One region of the Gluconobacter sp. P5H9_a genome, then DNA from elsewhere that is predicted to be linked to it. Evidence: predicted binding sites of a transcription regulator. Region 1 holds the regulator's gene; the other holds the start of a gene.
The links. The regulator LexA, encoded in region 1, represses DNA repair genes until DNA is damaged. The targets are predictions, from matches to a motif close to TGTTCTANNTANGTTC.
Positions count from the first base shown of each region.

Region 2: uvrA (excinuclease ABC subunit UvrA) is a predicted target of LexA. The motif match lies at 2,828-2,843, and genes of this name have one in related genera.

Region 1 is NZ_JACRVW010000002.1:447,665-452,071, forward strand. Features, by position in the region: gene uvrC (excinuclease ABC subunit UvrC) at 1-275, shown strand, start outside; gene pgsA (CDP-diacylglycerol--glycerol-3-phosphate 3-phosphatidyltransferase) at 385-987, shown strand; gene KP708_RS03870 (hypothetical protein) at 1,089-1,694, shown strand; gene lexA (transcriptional repressor LexA) at 1,747-2,472, opposite strand; gene rpmG (50S ribosomal protein L33) at 2,780-2,947, shown strand; gene KP708_RS03885 (septum formation initiator family protein) at 3,063-3,392, opposite strand; gene eno (phosphopyruvate hydratase) at 3,540-4,407, opposite strand, start outside.
Region 2 is NZ_JACRVW010000001.1:221,614-225,776, forward strand. Features, by position in the region: gene uvrA (excinuclease ABC subunit UvrA) at 1-2,728, opposite strand, end outside; gene ssb (single-stranded DNA-binding protein) at 2,858-3,439, shown strand; gene KP708_RS00960 (hypothetical protein) at 3,504-3,788, opposite strand; gene KP708_RS15645 (helix-turn-helix domain-containing protein) at 4,078-4,163, opposite strand, start outside.

The DNA of each region.
Region 1 (4,407 bases):
TCTACTATCTTCAACGCCTGAGAGATGAAGCCCATCGTTTTGCCATTACGACACACAGGGCAGGGCGCTCCAAAGGGCTTCGGAAATCCGAACTGGATGATGTTCCGGGAATCGGAGGGGCCCGAAAGAAGGCCCTTCTGAATCACTTCGGGTCAGCCAAGACCGTAAGACAGGCCAGTCTCGAAGAGCTTGAAACTGCACCCGGAATCAGTTCGGGAACGGCCAGAGCCATCTACGGGCACTTCCATCCCGAATGGCTACGGACACAGAGCTGACAATTCCGTGAGGTCTCCCTTTGAACACCGGCTTGGCATAAAAAATACACACATTCAGAGCGGATTGGCGCATACCGGAGACGGATAAACTGTTCTAGACTGCTTTGTGATGCTGACTGATCTGCCAAACGTCCTGACTCTGCTCCGTATTGCGGCCATTCCTGTTCTGGTTGCTTTGCTGGCGCTGCATTCCGCACTCGGTAACGTCGCAGCCTGCGTTGTATACACGGCTGCCTGCATTACGGATTATTTGGATGGTGCCCTGGCACGTCGGTGGCAGATGCTGTCCGAGTTGGGGCGGATGATGGACCCGATTGCTGACAAGCTCCTTGTTGGCGCACTTCTGCTCGCACTGGCAGGCCTGACAGTACTCCCAGTGTATTCCCTCTACGCGGCCATCATCATTATGCTGCGCGAAATTCTTGTTAGTGGCCTACGTGAATACATGGCCTCCCAGCGCGCAACACTTCCATCCACTCGGCTCGCGAAATGGAAGACCGGCATTCAGATGGTCGCAATCGGTTTTCTGATCGGGGGGGACAAAGCTGCAGTCACGCTGCATATCTCATTCCTGCCCGCCACACTGATCGGTGGTATTCTGCTCTGGATTTCAGTTATCCCAACAGTCCTGAGCGGGTGGGGTTACCTCACTGCCGGGCTCACCCGAATGATGGCTTCTCAGCCGCGCAAGTCTTCAAAGATCGTCTCCTGATCTGGACTAGCCGTGATTATTATTGCAGTTATCGGCTCGTCATCTGGCGCTTTTAATTTATGACAGCTAGAGTTCAGGGATCGACCTTATGGGAGTACACAATGCGTAAGGCCGCTCTACTGGCATTACCTCTGGCCCTGAGCGGCTGTGCGGGCATGGGTAAGTTTTTCAATGACACCGCGCTGTGGTCGGGAAGCAACCCCAATGCTCCCCATGGCGATAGTGAGAACCTTCGCAGAGCACGCGGTGAAGTCGTAGCGGCTGCACCAATCCTGCCAGAAGGCGGGAATATGTGGCCTGGCTCGCCTCAGCCTCTGCCAACCCTTAAAGACGTGGTAAACCCTGACAGCGTATTTAATAAGGCTCTCGGCGATCCAGCCACGTATTTTGGTGGCGCCACACTCGACAAAAATTTCATGGGCGGTATCGCCGGTGCCGGTGCTCTCGGCGTCTCTGGGCCGCAGATGAAGCCAGGCGATACCATGTCCGTCGGTGAGAAGATCGACGCAATGCGGGGCGTTTCGGAAGATCGCAGTCACTTTATTCCTACGCTTCCGACGAGCGTTCCGGATAATGCTGGTCGCTTCCTGAACAAAAACCCCGACAAAACAATCATCATCCCGAATGGGGACGGAACGAGCACTCTGATCGCTCCTGACGGTAAAGTCCGCGTCGTGCGCGGCGTACCGTCAGTTCCTAATAAATAATCATCAGAAATTATCTGCCTTGCCGGAGCATTAATCCGACAAGGCAGTTCTTTCAGTAATGCCTGAAAAGGGCGACCAGCCGCCCCTGTATGCGCACACGCGCAGCAGGTAGAATACGTGTCTCGTATTCCCGATTAGCGGCTTCCAAAGCAATCGTAGAACCACGACGGCGCAGCTTCTTGAGGGTCACTTCCTGATCATCAATCAGCGCGACAACGATCTGACCATTATCCGCCACTTCGCCGCGACGGATGATGGCAACATCACCGTCCAAAATGCCAGCTTCAATCATGGAATCACCCGCGACTGTGAGAGCATAATGCTCTCCAGTGCCGAGCAGGGACGATGGCACCTGAATCTGTGCGCTATCATCCTGCAAGGCCTCAATAGGGAGGCCGGCAGCAATGCGTCCATAAAGTGGAAGCTGAACGCTTGTGTTTTCAACGGGAGAGCGAGGCGCCTCGGAAAATGTCCCGGGAAGATCCTGACGACCACCCTCAACAACTGTTGGAACGAAAGGCGCCGGATTAGCCACGGCATCCACAGCAGGGGCCTCAAGCCCCATATGCGGCAGACGCAGAACTTCAAGCGCTCTTGCACGATGGTGATGCCGTCGTAGGAAGCCACGCTCTTCAAGTGCGGAGATCAGGCGATGAATCCCCGATTTGGAACGAAGCTCTAGGGCGTCCTTCATTTCATCGAAGGAAGGGGAATAACCCGTCCGCCGAAGATGTTCGTCAATGTATAGCAAAAGCTGGTGCTGCTTACGCGTCAGCATACAGGCGCTCCCATGCGCCTCGGTGGAGGCAAAATCTGAAGATTGAGACACTGCATAAACTTATGCGACGCTCTTTTGTTCCTTATAGGTTCCCGTTCGTCCACCTGCAAGAACATCTACCAGGCATCAACAAAGCTTTTATCTGGCTAAAAACCTTGGTTTTTGCGGAAAAATGCACCTTATCCTTGGATTTTCTTCAGAAAGCCTTGACCTAGGACATACAAATCAGCATGTTGCGCCGAACTAGATCAACCTGCTGCTTTGGCACTTGCGAGCGGCATCAGGACGGCGCAAGCCCGAGGGTATCATGGGAAAAAGCAACGTTATTCAGATCCGTCTCGTCTCGTCGGCTGACACCGGCTACTTCTACGTCACGAAGAAGAACGCACGTTCTGCTACGGGCAAGATGGAAGTCCGTAAGTATGACCCGGTTGCCCGCAAGCACGTGACCTTCCGCGAAGCCAAGATCAAGTAAGATCTCGCGGATCATACGACGTTAAAAAAGGCGGCCTTTGGGTCGCCTTTTTTATTGGCTCAATTTCTGACGAATAGACTTTTCCAAACATAAAAAAAAGAGCCGAGAACAGCTCTTAAAATAGTTTATCGTGCGGACCGTAGGGGATAACGATATCACCGTTACGCGTCAGATTGAGCATGGCACGGGAACGTTCATCAAGAATGTCAGCATCAAGAGCCTTCTCTTTCAGAGCTAGCACTCGACGGTGCCATACCGCCTGTTCATCCTTGGCATCCTGCTGCGCCTGGATAGCCTGCTGCTGAAGCACAAGCTGATCCTGATAGGCACGGATACCATGAGCGCCATGAAGGGCGTTCCACCCGAAATAAGCGGTCAGGGACAGAAAGAGCACAGGGGGGGCAACCGCGCGGATGGCACGTTTGATAAGTCTGACGGGTCTCACGCGGGGTAACAGGCTCCCTTGGCTTGAAAACTTCCCAACAATCTAGCTCAGAGAGAGGCTGCGAAACAATCACTGTTGTTCAAGACAGTAGATTATTTTAGCGCGCATATAAAACCGGCCTCCTGAATGGAGGCCGGCTTTTGTTGATCAGGCGGACTTGAGAATGCTGCGACCCGCATAACGGGCTGCGCTTCCAAGCTGCTGCTCAATACGGATCAGCTGGTTATACTTAGCCGTACGGTCAGAACGGGAGAGGGAACCCGTCTTGATCTGACCACAGTTCGTAGCAACAGCAAGATCTGCAATCACGGCGTCTTCAGTTTCACCGGAACGGTGGCTCATGACGCAGGTGTAGCCAGCCTTATGCGCTGTCTCGACTGCTTCCAGCGTCTCCGTCAGCGTGCCAATCTGATTAACCTTCACGAGCAGGGAGTTCGCTGTCTTGGCCTTGATGCCGCGACGAAGGCGCTCAGGATTGGTCACGAACAGATCATCACCAACGAGTTGGAGACGATCACCCAGACGGGACGTCAGCTCAGCCCAGCCTTCCCAGTCATCCTCAGCCAGACCATCTTCAATGGAGACAATCGGATACTTCTTGGCGAGATCTTCGAGGTAAGAGATCATGCCTGAAGAGTCGAACTCTTTGCCTTCACCCTTCAGGTTATAACGGCCGTTGCTGTAGAACTCGGTCGCTGCGCAATCGAGGGCAAACGTCACGTCATCGCCTGGACGATATCCGGCAGCCTCAACGGACTTCGTAATGAAGCTCAGAGCTTCATCAGCAGACTTCAGACCCGGAGCAAAACCGCCCTCATCACCAACATTGGTGTTGTGACCAGCAGCAGACAGACCCTTCTTGAGAGCAGCGAAGATTTCAGACCCCATGCGCACGGCATCAGCCAACGTCGGCGCACCAACTGGCTGGATCATGAACTCCTGAATGTCGATCGGGTTATCCGCGTGTTCGCCACCATTCACGATGTTCATCATGGGAACCGGAAGCGTGTGCGCG
Region 2 (4,163 bases), on a different contig from region 1:
CGATCAGCCAGTCTGCTGTCTTGATGACCTCCAGATTATGCTCGATCACCAAAATGGTGTTCCCCTGATCGACCAGCGTATGCAGCACTTCCAGCAGCTTACGGACGTCTTCAGTGTGCAGGCCGGTGGTGGGCTCATCAAGAATGTAGAGCGTGCGACCAGTAGCCCGTTTGGCGAGTTCCTTGGACAGTTTGACGCGCTGGGCTTCACCGCCTGAAAGCGTGGTTGCCTGTTGGCCCAGGGCGACATAGCCAAGACCAACCTGCTGGAGAATGGCGAGGCGGTCCCGAATTCTGGGCGCAGCCTGAAAGAACGGCAACGCCTCGTCCACAGTCATGGCAAGTACATCAGCGATGGAATTGCCACGGAACTTCACTTCCAGCGTTTCACGATTGTACCGCGCGCCTTTGCAGGTGTCACAGGTGACAAAGACGTCAGGCAGGAAGTGCATTTCGATTTTCAGGACGCCATCGCCCTGACAGGCTTCGCAGCGACCGCCCTTTACATTGAAGGAGAAGCGGCCTGGTTTGTAACCGCGTGCCTTGGATTCCGGGAGTTCAGCAAACCAGTCCCGGATAGGGGCGAACAGGTCCGTGTAGGTGGCGGGGTTGGAACGGGGTGTACGGCCGATCGGAGACTGATCGATTTCGATGATTTTATCGAGGTTCTCTACGCCTTCCAGTCGGTCATAAGGGAGTGGAGACTGGCTCGATTTCATGAGCTGCCGGGACAGTGCTTTGTAAAGGGTATCCACGACCAGGGTGGACTTGCCGCCGCCTGATACACCAGTGACCGCAATAAAGGTCCCCAGTGGGAAATCCACGGTCAGATCCTTGAGATTGTTTCCCTTGGCTCCAACCAATGTGAGTGTTTTGTCCGAGGTGCGTCGATTTTCCGGAACTGGAATAAACTTCCGACCCGAAAGATAGGCACCAGTCAGGCTTTCTTTATTCTTGGCTACTTCCGCAGGTGTGCCGATTGCGATGACGTTTCCGCCCCGCGTGCCAGCACCAGGCCCCATATCGATAAGGTAATCAGCAGCACGGATGGCATCTTCGTCATGTTCGACGACGATGACGGTGTTTCCAAGGCGTTTGAGGCGCTCCAGTGTACCGAGAAGGCGCTCGTTGTCGCGCTGATGCAGGCCGATGGACGGTTCATCAAGCACATACAGAACGCCGGTCAGACCCGAGCCAATCTGGGACGCCAGCCGGATACGCTGGCTTTCACCGCCAGAAAGTGTGGCCGATCCGCGGGAAAGTGTGAGGTAGTCCAGGCCAACATCATCGAGGAAGTGCAGGCGATCCGTGATTTCGCGAAGAATGCGGCGCGCGATTTCCGCACGTTGTGGGGTGAGGGTAACTTCAACGCCGGAAAACCAGTCCAGTGCCTTGCGGATCTGCATATCTGACGCTTCGGCGATGTTCAGGTCATTGACCTTCACGCAGAGGGCTTCAGGTTTCAGGCGCGCGCCATGGCAGGTGTGGCAGGGCTTTTCTGACTGGTAGCGCGACAGTTCCTCGCGGACCCACATGCTGTCTGTCTGCGCCATGCGCCGCCGCAGGTTTTTGAGCACGCCTTCAAAGGGCTTCGTAACGGTATGGACCTTGCTGCCATCACGATACGGAATGGCGATGGCCTCTTTGGAACCATACAGGATCAAATCCCGGGTTTCGGCTTTCAGGTCTCGCCATGGCGTGTTCATGGTGTCCCCACAATGGCGAGCAAGAGCTGCAAGAGTCTGGTCATACCAGTCCGTGCTGGCACCACTCCAAGGGGCAATCACACCTTCAGAAAGTGTCAGTGTGTCGTCACTGACAATCAGGTTCTCGTCAAAATGGGTTTCCGTACCGATACCATCACAGGTCGGACAGGCGCCCATTGGGGCATTGAAGGAAAACAGACGGGGCTCGATCTCCTCAATCGTAAAGCCTGAAACAGGGCAGGCGAAACGTGAGGAGAAAACGATGTGGGCGGGGGCAGCTGTTTCTCCCGCACGCCTGACTTCTTCCGCGTAGGCGAGACCGTCGGAGAGTTCGAGGGCTGTCTCAAAGCTGTCTGCCAGACGGGATTCGAGATCAGGTTTGACGACAATCCGGTCCACCACGACTTCGACATTGTGGCGGGTCTTGCGATTGAGTTCGGGGGCTTCGGCAATTTCGTAAAGTTCACCGTCAATTTTGACGCGCGTGAAGCCCTTGCGAGCCAGGTCTGCCAGTTCGCGTTTGCAATCCCCTTTACGGTCCCGGACGACCGGCGCCAGCAGCATGAGACGCGTACCTTCAGGAAGCGCCATGACGCGATCTACCATCTGGCTGACCGTCTGGGCTTCAATAGGGAGGCCGGTTGCGGGTGAATAGGGAACACCTACGCGCGCCCAGAGAAGGCGCATGTAGTCATGGATTTCCGTGATGGTGCCGACGGTGGAGCGGGGGTTCTTTGAGGTCGTTTTTTGTTCGATCGAGATGGCCGGGGAGAGGCCCTCAATGGAGTCCACATCCGGCTTGCCCATCAGTTCGAGGAACTGGCGGGCGTAAGCGGAAAGACTTTCCACATATCGGCGCTGACCTTCGGCATAGATCGTATCGAAGGCGAGAGACGACTTTCCGGAGCCGGAGAGACCCGTGATGATCGTCAGGGAGTCACGGGGAATCGTGACATCGATATTCTTGAGATTGTGGGCGCGGGCACCACGGACACGGATCGAATGATTGTCTGGAAAGCTCACGAAAACCCCGGAATGTGCAGAAAAGCGATTGTTAAAAATCGGAACGCGCCTGAACGGCGCTGGATCAATTATAGATGGGCGTTTAGGATCATATGAAAAGAACAATTCGAGAAAATTGGTTGGTACGGAATGGCAGGCAGCGTCAATAAGGTGATTCTGGTCGGGAATCTGGGCAAGGACCCGGAAGTCCGGAACACGCAGTCAGGCGGGAAGGTTGTCAATCTGACGATCGCCACGTCTGAAACATGGAACGACCGTCAGTCCGGTGAGCGCCGCGAGCGTACGGAATGGCATCGCGTCGTCATTTTCAATGATCGCCTGGGCGATGTGGCTGAGCGTTTTCTGCGCAAGGGGCGCAAGGTTTACCTCGAAGGTGAACTGCGGACCCGTAAGTGGACCGACCAGTCCGGCCAAGAGCGTTACACGACGGAAGTAACGATTGATCGGTTCCGCGGTGAGTTGGTGCTCCTCGACAGTAACCGCAGTGGCGGTGATGAAGGCGGTGGCTTCGACGGTGGTGGTTCGTCCTACGGTGGCGGAAGCAACAACGGCGGCGGCTTTGGTGGTGGAAGCCGGAGCGGTGGCAGTGAAGGTGGCTTTGGCGGCGGCTCTCGTAGTAGCGGCGGTAGCGCAGGCGGCGCGTCGGGCAGTCGTGGTGGTGGCTGGGATGCTCCGCCAGATAACGATCTGGATGATGAAATCCCGTTCTAAGGGATTTTCCGGAGAACCGGGCTGGCAGTGTCAGTCCGGTTTTTTATGCGCGAAAGGCCCGTTTTTAGAGCGACAGATGAAAGAACTGGTTGAACTTAGAAGCCTGATAGTCAGCGAAAGGTTCACCGTCCTGAGCACTCAATCGTTTTAGCGCACCAATGCCAGCAACGTGGCCCCGGTGGTGGACAGTCCAGACCTCGATATCAGATGAGGTGAGAGCAGCCAGATCCAAGGCGAAGACGTGTCCAGCAGGGGTGTTTTCGTGCATTCCGGCAAGGTGAAGGGCCAAAAGGTCGCGTGTTTCTTGTTCGGAAAAATCGGCTGGGCGGAGAGTGTAGTTCGGGTTCATAGGGTGGAATCCGGAGTGGCCGTGCTTCTGGATAAAATGACGAGTTTATAGCCCGCATGAGCTGTCGGGATGAATGTTGTTTGGTCGTAGTGGAGAAGGCTTTGTGTTGGATGCTGAAAGCTCCGTTGCCCTCTCCTTCTCTGGGGAGGACGCTTTGGTCTTCCCAGAAACGGTTAAATTCCGGACTTTCTCTTTGAAGGGTTGAGACAAGTGTCTGAAAAGGTTCGGTACGGGCGCTCGAAACTGTATCGGCCCGAAATTCGGCCAGAAGCCGCTGGGCGCGGGTTAGCTAGTCCGTAAGGAAAATTCGGGCATTGGGGTTCAGAAAAACATAGCGCAGCTGATTGGTCTCTGAGCTGTTCAGCCAGACATCGA